2 regions of the Streptomyces sp. NPDC006487 genome follow, and region 1 is predicted to be linked to the other one. Evidence: riboswitches for the same ligand, from Rfam matches in the RefSeq annotation. Region 1 holds a riboswitch; the other holds the start of a gene.
What was found. Region 1 has a riboswitch for cyclic di-AMP ahead of ACFYM0_RS17080 (M23 family metallopeptidase). Riboswitches for the same ligand answer to the same signal wherever they lie in the genome.
Positions count from the first base shown of each region.

Region 2: linked by a shared signal. The riboswitch ahead of ACFYM0_RS05975 (LysM peptidoglycan-binding domain-containing M23 family metallopeptidase) and the one ahead of ACFYM0_RS17080 (M23 family metallopeptidase) in region 1 are both predicted to bind cyclic di-AMP.

Region 1 covers NZ_JBIAHN010000009.1:72,390-76,769, reverse strand. Annotated here, with positions in the region: gene ACFYM0_RS17085 (GntR family transcriptional regulator) at 42-707, opposite strand; gene ACFYM0_RS17080 (M23 family metallopeptidase) at 915-1,709, opposite strand; cyclic di-AMP (ydaO/yuaA leader) riboswitch at 1,722-1,881, opposite strand; gene ACFYM0_RS17075 (M16 family metallopeptidase) at 2,121-3,488, opposite strand; gene ACFYM0_RS17070 (M16 family metallopeptidase) at 3,509-4,380, opposite strand, start outside.
Region 2 covers NZ_JBIAHN010000003.1:169,512-173,891, reverse strand. Annotated here, with positions in the region: gene ACFYM0_RS05985 (aspartate aminotransferase family protein) at 1-701, shown strand, start outside; gene ACFYM0_RS05980 (tyrosine-protein phosphatase) at 721-1,542, opposite strand; cyclic di-AMP (ydaO/yuaA leader) riboswitch at 1,888-2,082, shown strand; gene ACFYM0_RS05975 (LysM peptidoglycan-binding domain-containing M23 family metallopeptidase) at 2,087-3,079, shown strand; gene ACFYM0_RS05970 (winged helix DNA-binding domain-containing protein) at 3,146-4,300, shown strand.

The DNA of each region.
Region 1 (4,380 bases):
AATCACCCGCCCGGATATCCCACCTTTGTATACGGGGTTTGTTAATGCGGAACGCTTGCCGTGTTTACGGCAGGTTGCAAAGTCCTCACGCGCAGCCGATGAGCCCCCGCCGCCCGGTCCACGTGCACCGCGGTCAGCGCCCGGGCCCGCTCGGCGTCGCCCCGGGCCACCGCGTCCACGATCGCGCCGTGCTCCGCCCAGGACTCCACGGGCCGCACCGGGGCCTCCACCACGTACATCCACGCCACCTTGTGGCGCATCTGGGTGAGCAGTGCGATCAGCCCGGGGCTGCCCGAGGCCTGGGAGAGCGTCTCGTGGAACCAGCCGCCCAGGGAGCGCAGGTCCTCCCCCTGCCCCCTCCTGGCCCGCTCCTGGCCCAGCCTGACCAGGCCGCGCAGCACCTTGAGGTGAGCCTCGCTGCGCCGTCTGGCCGCCCGGGCGGCCGCGAGGGGCTCCAGGAGCATCCGCAGCTCCAGGAGGTCGGCCGCCTCCTGTTCGGTCGGCTCGGCCACGCAGGCGCCGGCGTGCCGCCTGGTGGTCACGAACCCCTCGGACTCCAGCGTGCGCAGCGCCTCGCGCACCGGGACGCGCGAGACTCCGTACCGGCGGGCCAGCACTTCCTCGGTCAGCCGGCCGCCGGGCCCGAACACCCCGGAGACGATGTCTTCGCGGATCGCTGTGCATACCGTGTGCGCGGGAATACGCAAGACCGGACCTCCGCCTTTTTCGTATGGCTGTGCGCGTCGCAACTCTATTGCAACACACGATAATTTCCGAGAGCGGCCGGAAATACGAAACATTCACACGGCGCGGAGCACGAAGCCCTCGGCGAGAAGGCCGCGGCGAGATGCACGAAGGCCCCGGCTCGAAGAGAGCCGGGGCCTTCGCGGAAGACGTGCGGTGGGGCGAGCCGGTCAGACGGTGACGCCGTGCGAGCGCAGGTACGTGACCGGGTTGATGTCCGAACCGTAGTCGGCGCCGGTGCGGGCCTCGAAGTGCAGGTGCGGGCCGCTGGAGTTGCCGGTGGAGCCCGACAGGCCGATCTTCTGGCCCGGGGTGACCTGCTGGCCGACGGAGACGCTCAGCGAGGACATGTGGCCGTACTGGGTGTACGTGCCGTCGGCGTGCTTGATGACGACGTTGTTGCCGTAGGCGCCGCCGTAGCCCGCCTCGACCACGGTGCCGAGGCCCACGGCGTGCACCTCGGTGCCGGAGGCGGCGTGGAAGTCGATGCCGGTGTGGCTGCCGGAGGACCACATGCCGCCACCCGCGTGGTACTGGGTGCTGACGTAGGTGTTGTCGAGCGGCGACACGAAGGTGTTGAGGCGCTTGCGCTCCTCTTCGCGGGCGGCGCGCTCGGCGGCCTCGCGCTCGGCCTTGGCCTGCGCTTCGGCCTTCGCCTTGGCCTCGGCGGCCCGCTGCCGTGCGTCGGCCTCGGCCTGCGCCTTGGCGGCGGCGGCATCGGCCGCGCGCTGCTGGGACTGGGCCTGGGCCTCGACGTCACCGGCGAGCTCGTCGGCCACGACGATGGTGTTGAGGGCGCCGGTGTCCTCGACGGAGGGGGAATGGTCCGCGGCGAACGCGGGACCGGCCAGGGAGCCTACGACGCCGGTGGCGGCGAGGGCGGCTATGCCGGCGTAGCCGGCGGTCCTGCGGCTCATACGGCTCGAACCACGGTGCTTGCCGGCGGCACTACTGCCAAACGCCATGAAGGGGCTGATCCTTTCCTTCCCTCTCGCCTACCGGGTTAGCTGACGGGTTCGGAGCAGGAAGGTCTCCTACGGGCCCCCTCTTGCGAGGCGGTCCGATTCACCCCAGGGACACAAGTGGGTCCCCGGCTCCCCAGGCTCGCGCCTGACGGGGACTCGGCGATCGCTGTCCGGTGCCGCGGACGCGGCGGTTACAACTGACGAACAGCACGGCCGACGCTAGGCGGATCATCAGCCAATCACCAAACAGACACGCCCTTTTGTTGCGTACGCCACACCGCATACAAGCAACCACAGCACTAAACGGACAATGCAGACGAAAGGAGCCCTGGCGGACAATCCACCAGGGCTCCTTGCCCGAGACCCATGTACGGGAGGTCAGTTGGCGACCCGCCGGCAGTCAACGGACGGTCAGTTGGTGACCACGGTCACTTCGCCGATCCCGAGGGCCCGCACCGGCTCCTCGATCTGCGAGGCGTCACCGACCAGCACGGTGACCAGCCGGTCCACCGGGAAGGCGCTGACGACCGCCGAAGTGGCCTCAACGGTCCCGGTTTCGGCGAGCCGCGCGTACAACTGCGCCTGGTAGTCGTCCGGGAGCTCCTGCTCCACCTGGTCGGCGAGCGTGCCCGCGACGGAGGCCGCCGTCTCGAACTTCAGCGGGGCCACCCCCACCAAGTTCTGCACGGCCACGTCCCGTTCGGCGTCGGTCAGGCCGCCCGCCGCGAGGGTGCGCAGCACCGTCCAGAGGTCGTCCAGGGCCGGGCCGGTGTTCGGGGTGTCCACCGAGCCGCTGATGGCGAGCATCGAGGCGCCCTTGCCGTCGGCGGTGGAGCGCAGCACCTGGCCGAAGGCGCGCACGCCGTACGTGTACCCCTTCTCCTCGCGCAGCACCTTGTCCAGCCGGGAGGTGAGGGTGCCGCCCAGGCAGTACGTGCCGAGCACCTGGGGTGCCCAGACCCGGTCGTGCCGGTCGGCGCCGATGCGGCCGATCAGCAACTGCGTCTGGACCGCGCCGGGCCGGTCCACGATGACCACGCGGCCCGTGTCGTCGGCGGTGATCGGCGGGACCGGGCGCGGGGCGGTGGTGTCACCGGTCCACGCGCCCAGGGTGTCGGCCAGGACGGCGTCCAGGTCGATTCCGGTCAGATCGCCGACGACCACCGCGGTGGCGGTCGCGGGGCGCACGTGGGCCTCGTAGAAGGCGCGTACGGCCGCGGAGTCGATGCGGGCGACCGTCTCCTCGGTGCCCTGGCGCGGGCGGGACATCCGCAGGGAGGCCGGGAAGAGCTCCTTCGAGAGCTGCTTGGCGGCGCGGCGCTGCGGGTTGGCGCTCTCGTGCGGGATCTCGTCGAGCCGGTTGCGCACCAGCCGGTCGACCTCGGCGTCGGCGAAGGCCGGCGCGCGCAGCGCCTCGGCGACCAGGCCCAGCGCCTTGTGCAGGCGGGAGGCCGGGACCTCCAGGGAGACCCGCAGGCCGGGGTGGTCGGCATGTGCGTCGAGGGTGGCGCCGCAGCGCTCCAGTTCGGCGGCGAAATCCTCCGCGGAGCGCTTGTCGGTGCCCTCGGACAGGGCGCGGACCATGATCGTGGCCACTCCGTCGAGGCCCTCGGGCTCCGCGTCGAGCGGGGCCGCGAGGTTGATCTCGACCGCGACCACCTGCTGGCCCGGCCGGTGGCAGCGCAGCAGGGTCAGGCCGTTGGCCAGTGCCCCGCGCTCGGGGGCCGGGAAGGCCCACGGCTGCGGCTCGCCGGCCTCGGGGCGCGGGTGGAAGGTCATCGTGACGGCTGCGGTGTCGCTCACTGCTCCGCCCCCTCGTTCTCGTCGCTCGCGTCGGTCTCTTCGATGTCATCCGCGGCGATGGGCTCGTAGACGAGCACCGCGCGGTTGTCGGGGCGCAGTCGGGCCGCGGCCACGGCCTGCACCTCCTCGGCGGTGATGTCGAGGACGCGCTGGACGGCGGTCAGGGCGAGCTGCGGGTCGCCGAACAGCACCGCGAAGCGGCACAGTTCGTCGGCGCGGCCCGCCACCGTGCTCAGCCGGTCCAGCCACTCGCGCTCCAGCTGGGCCTGCGCGCGCTCCATCTCCTCGGCCGTCGGGCCCTCGGCGGCGAACCGCGCGAGCTCCTCGTCGACGGCCGCCTCGATGGCGGTCACCTCGACCCCGCTGGAGGTCTTGACGTCCAGCCAGCCCAGCGAGGGCGCGCCGGCGAGGCGCAGCATGCCGAAACCGGCCGCTACGGCGCTCTGGTCGCGGCGCACCAGGCGGTTGTGGAGCCGGGAGGACTCGCCGCTGCCCAGGACCGTCAGCGCCACGTCGGCGGCGTCGCATTCACGGGTGCCGTCGTGCGGGAGCCGGTAGGCCGCCATCAGCGCACGGGCCGGGACCTCCTCGACGACCTCCTCGCGCAGCTGCTCCCCCATGATCTCGGGCAGCGAGCCGTCGCGCGGCGGCTGCTTGCCGTCGTGGCCGGGGATGGTGCCGAAGTACTTCTCGACCCAGGCGAGCGTCTTCTCGGGGTCGATGTCGCCGACGACCGAGAGCACCGCGTTGTTGGGCGCGTAGTACGTACGGAAGAACGTGCGCGCGTCCTCCAGGGACGCGGCGTCCAGATCGGCCATGGAACCGATCGGGGTGTGGTGGTACGGGTGGCCCTCCGGGTAGGCCAGCG
Region 2 (4,380 bases), on a different contig from region 1:
GGGGAGCACTGCTGATCGCGGACGAGGTGCAGACCGGCCTCGGGCGGACCGGCGACTTCTACGCCTACCAGCACGAGGCCGGAGTCGAACCGGACCTGGTCTGCGTGGCCAAGGCGCTCTCCGGCGGCTACGTGCCCGTCGGTGCGACCCTGGGCAAGGACTGGATCTTCAAGAAGGTCTACTCCTCCATGGACCGGGTGCTCGTCCACTCCGCCAGCTTCGGCTCCAACGCGCAGGCGATGGCGGCCGGGCTCGCCGTCCTGTCCGTCATGGAGGACGAGCAGGTGGTGGCGGGCGCCCGCGCGATGGGCGACCTGCTGCGCGGCCGGCTCGCCGCGCTCGTGGACGAGTACGAACTGCTCCACGAGGTACGGGGGCGCGGGCTGATGATCGGCATCGAATTCGGCCGGCCGTCCTCGCTGGGGCTGCGGAGCCGCTGGAGCATGCTGCAGGCGGCGCGCAAGGGCCTGTTCGCGCAGATGGTGGTGGTACCGCTGCTGCAGAAGCACCGGATCCTCACGCAGGTCTCCGGCGACCACCTGGAGGTGATCAAGCTGATCCCGCCCCTGATCGTGAACGAGGCGGACGTCGACCGGTTCGTCGGCGCCTTCCGCGCGGTCATGGACGAGGCCCACGGAGGCGGCGCGCTGATGTGGGACTTCGGCCGGACACTGGTGAGGCAGGCCGTCGCGAACCGCTGACGGCCCACCTCGTGGGGCGTCAGTCCAGCAGCCGGCCCCGGAGCCTGTCGAGGGTCTCGGGCGTGAGCCCGAGGCCCTCGGCGAGGTAGCGCTCCACCCCGCCCCACTCCTCGTCGATGGTGTCGAAGGCCGTGGTCAGATACGGGGCGCGGGCGTCGAAGAGCGGGGCGAGCAGCTCCATCACCTCGGGGGCGCGGGCTTCGGGGGAGTCGCTGCCCCGGCGGACCCGGTAGCGGTTGTGCGGGGCGTTCGACTCCAGGTAGTCCGCGAGGATCGCCTCCCGCTCGACGCCCAGCGCGAGCAGGGTGACGGCGATCGACAGGCCGGCCCGGTCCTTCCCGGCGGCGCAGTGCATCAGCGCCGGGACGCTGTCCTCGGCGAGCGCGTGCACGACCCGGCTGTGCTCGGCGGTACGGGTCCGGATCATCGTCCGGTACGAACGGGACATCCGCGCGGCGGCCTTGCCCTCGCCCAGGATCTCGCGGAGCTGCGCCAGGTCCCCGTCGCGGACCATCTTCCAGAACTCGCTTCCGTCGGCCGGATCCGACAGCGGAATGTTGACGTTGAGCACCCCGGGCAGTTCGACGTCCGCCCCCTCCAGCGCGTGGTCGGCGCCGTTGCGGAAGTCGAAGACGGTGTGCAGTCCGAGCGACCCGAGGAATTCCGCATCGCTTTCGGTGGCATGCGCCAGATGTCCGCTTCGGAACAGTCGTCCCGACTTGACCCTTCGCCCCTCCGTGGTCGGCAAGCCGCCCACGTCGCGGAAGTTGCGCACTCCGGTCAGTGCCGCTTCGGGCGCTGCCGGATCGGTGTGGGCGCTCTGGGGTATCTGCTGGGTCACAGGGGCTCCTCCGTGTCGTCCGTGCGGTCGTCGCCGCTCTTCGTTGCTCGCCGTCGCCCGTGTCCGAATTACGCCACTTGAGGCCAACTTGCCATAGCGAGAGGCGAGATCGGACACGTCCCCGTGAGCCAGATCATACGGTGACCGTGAGTGTCTGATCGCGAATGGCGAATTCCCCTGTCCGGACGGCTGTTGGGCGAGGGGAATGGACACAGGGTGACCGTAATTCCGTCGGTCCATCATCACTGGGAATCCATCGGGGAATTCGGGACTTGTTCCTTGCGGCCGGGCTCGATTACCTTCGCGATCGATCCGGATGGACCGCCTAATCCTGCCGCCGTCCGGAAACCGCACCCGACTATTCACGCGCGCGGCAGGAGCGGGGGAACCAGGTAAGCCGCTGTTCCGGAGCTCCTTCGGGATCTTTACAACGGGACAGCTCGGGGTGAAGCCGTGCATGTGCTGTTCACCGGTACATACACCGCCGGACATCTCCAGTCCGAACCCGACAGCTCACCTCGCAGGCGTCGGAGAGGAATTCGCCATGTCCGGAACGGGTAAGCACCGCCGTCCCAAGTCCCGCTCGATATCCCGTGGGTTCGCCGTCGCGGGCACCGGTGGCGCGGCCCTCGCGCTTCCGCTGCTCGGCGCCACCGGCGCCCATGCCGCGGGTGTCCCGGCCGCGGCGCCCGCCGCCGCTCCGGTCCAGGCTCCGCAGGCCGTGGCCTTCCGGGCCGCGGCCGCGCCCGCCGCCGTGCAGGCCGCCCCCACCGTCTACACCGTCGTGCCGGGCGACTACCTCTCCAAGATCGCCGAGCGCCAGCACCTCGCCGGTGGCTGGGAGCAGCTCTACGCGGACAACCTCGAGGCCGTCGGCACCGACCCGTCGCTGATCCACCCGGGCCTCGAGCTCACGCTCGGCGCGAAGGGCGCGGCTCCGGCCGCGGCGGCCGAGTCCGCGCCGGCCGAAACGCCGAAGCCGGCCAAGAAGTCCGCTTACTCCGCTTCTTCCGGTTCATCGGATTCCTCCGGCTCCGCTGCTTCGGATGATTCTGCCGGTTCGTCGGATTCCTCCGAAGAGGCCGTGCCCGCCGCCAAGGTGCCCGCCAAGCAGCAGGGCGGCTCCGCGCCGACCGGCTTCGTCGCCCCGGTCAGCGGCGGCCCGTCCACCGCCTACAAGACCGCCGGCTCCATGTGGTCCAGCGGCTACCACACCGGTGTCGACTTCACCGCGAGCACCGGCACCACCGTCAAGGCGGTCGGCGCCGGCACCGTGGTCTCCGCCGGCTGGGGCGGTGCGTACGGCAACGAGGTCGTGATCCGGCACGAGGACGGCAATTACAGCCAGTACGCGCACCTCTCCCAGCTCTCCGTCTCGACCGGGCAGAGCGTCAGCGCCGGGCAGACCCTGGGCCTCTCCGGTGCCACGGGCAACGTGACCGGCCCGCACCTGCACTTCGAGATCCGCACCGGTCCCTCGTACGGCTCGGACATCGACCCGCTGGCCTACCTGCGGTCCAAGGGCGTCAGCATCTGAATCCGAGGCGCTGTCGGAGGTGCCGGTTAGGCTGCCCGTTCCGACAGGGGACGGGACGGTCATGGCATGAAGGTCAGCGCCGGGGAGCTCAACCGCTCCACGCTCGCACGGCAGTTGCTGCTGGGGCGCGAGGCGATGGACGTGGGCGACGCGGTGCGCCGGGTGGTCGCCCTGCAGGCGCAGCACGCCGCCTCGCCGTACCTCGCGCTGTGGAACCGGCTCGCCGGCTTCGACCCGGCAGACCTCGACGCCGCCTTCACGGGGCGCGAGGTCGTCAAGTCGACGTTGATGCGGCTGACCCTGCACGCCGTGCACGCCGAGGACTACCCGGCCTTCCGGGAGGCCGTGCAGCCCTCCGTACGGGCCGCCCGGCTCGGGACCCGTTTCACGGACTCCGGGCTGACGGCCGCGGACGCCGACCTCCTCGTGCCGCAGCTGCTGGACTTCGCCGACCGGCCCCGTACGACGGCGGAGTGCGAGGACTGGCTCGGACAGCGGCTGGGAGTGGCGCCGCGGCCCGGAGCCTGGTGGGGGCTGCGGCAGTACGCACCGCTGCTGCACGCGCCCACCGCCGCGCCGTGGTCGTTCGGGGAGCGGCCGTCCTACGTCGCGCCCCCGTGCCGGCCGCGCACCGTACCGGCGGACCCGGAGGCGGCGGAGGAATCCCTGCGGACGCTGGTCCTGCGCTACCTGGAGGGGTTCGGGCCGGCGTCGGCGGCGGACGTGGCGCAGTTCTCCCTGGTCCAGCGGGTCAGGGTCCGCCAGGCGCTGCGGGCGCTGGAGCTCTCCGGGAGGCTCGACCGGCTGGAGGGGCCGGACGGGGAGGAGCTGTTCGACGTCCGGGGCGCACCGCGCCCGGCGCAGGACACGCCGGCGCCGCCCCGGCTGATGGCCATGTGGGACAGCGTGCTGCTCGCGTACTCCGACCGGAGCCGCATCGTCCCGCCGCAGTACCGCAAGCTCGTCGCGCGGATGAACGGCGACACCCTGGCGACCCTGCTGGTCGACGGGCACGTCGCCGGGGTGTGGCGCCCGGCCGGGCCCGGCGGCGGGATCGAGGCGACCGCCTTCCACTCCCTGCCGGAGGAGGTCTGGGAGGCGCTCGCGGGCGAGGCCCGGGCGCTGACGGCCTTCCTGGCCGACCGCGAACCGGAGGTCTACCGGCGGTACGGCCACTGGTGGAGCAAACTGCCGAGCGCCGAGACCCGGTTGCTCGTCTGAGCCGTGGGGCCGGGACCGGAGGGGGGTCCCGGTCCCACCTTTCTTATTCCCCGCACGGGGGGTGGTGAAGATCACGGTCC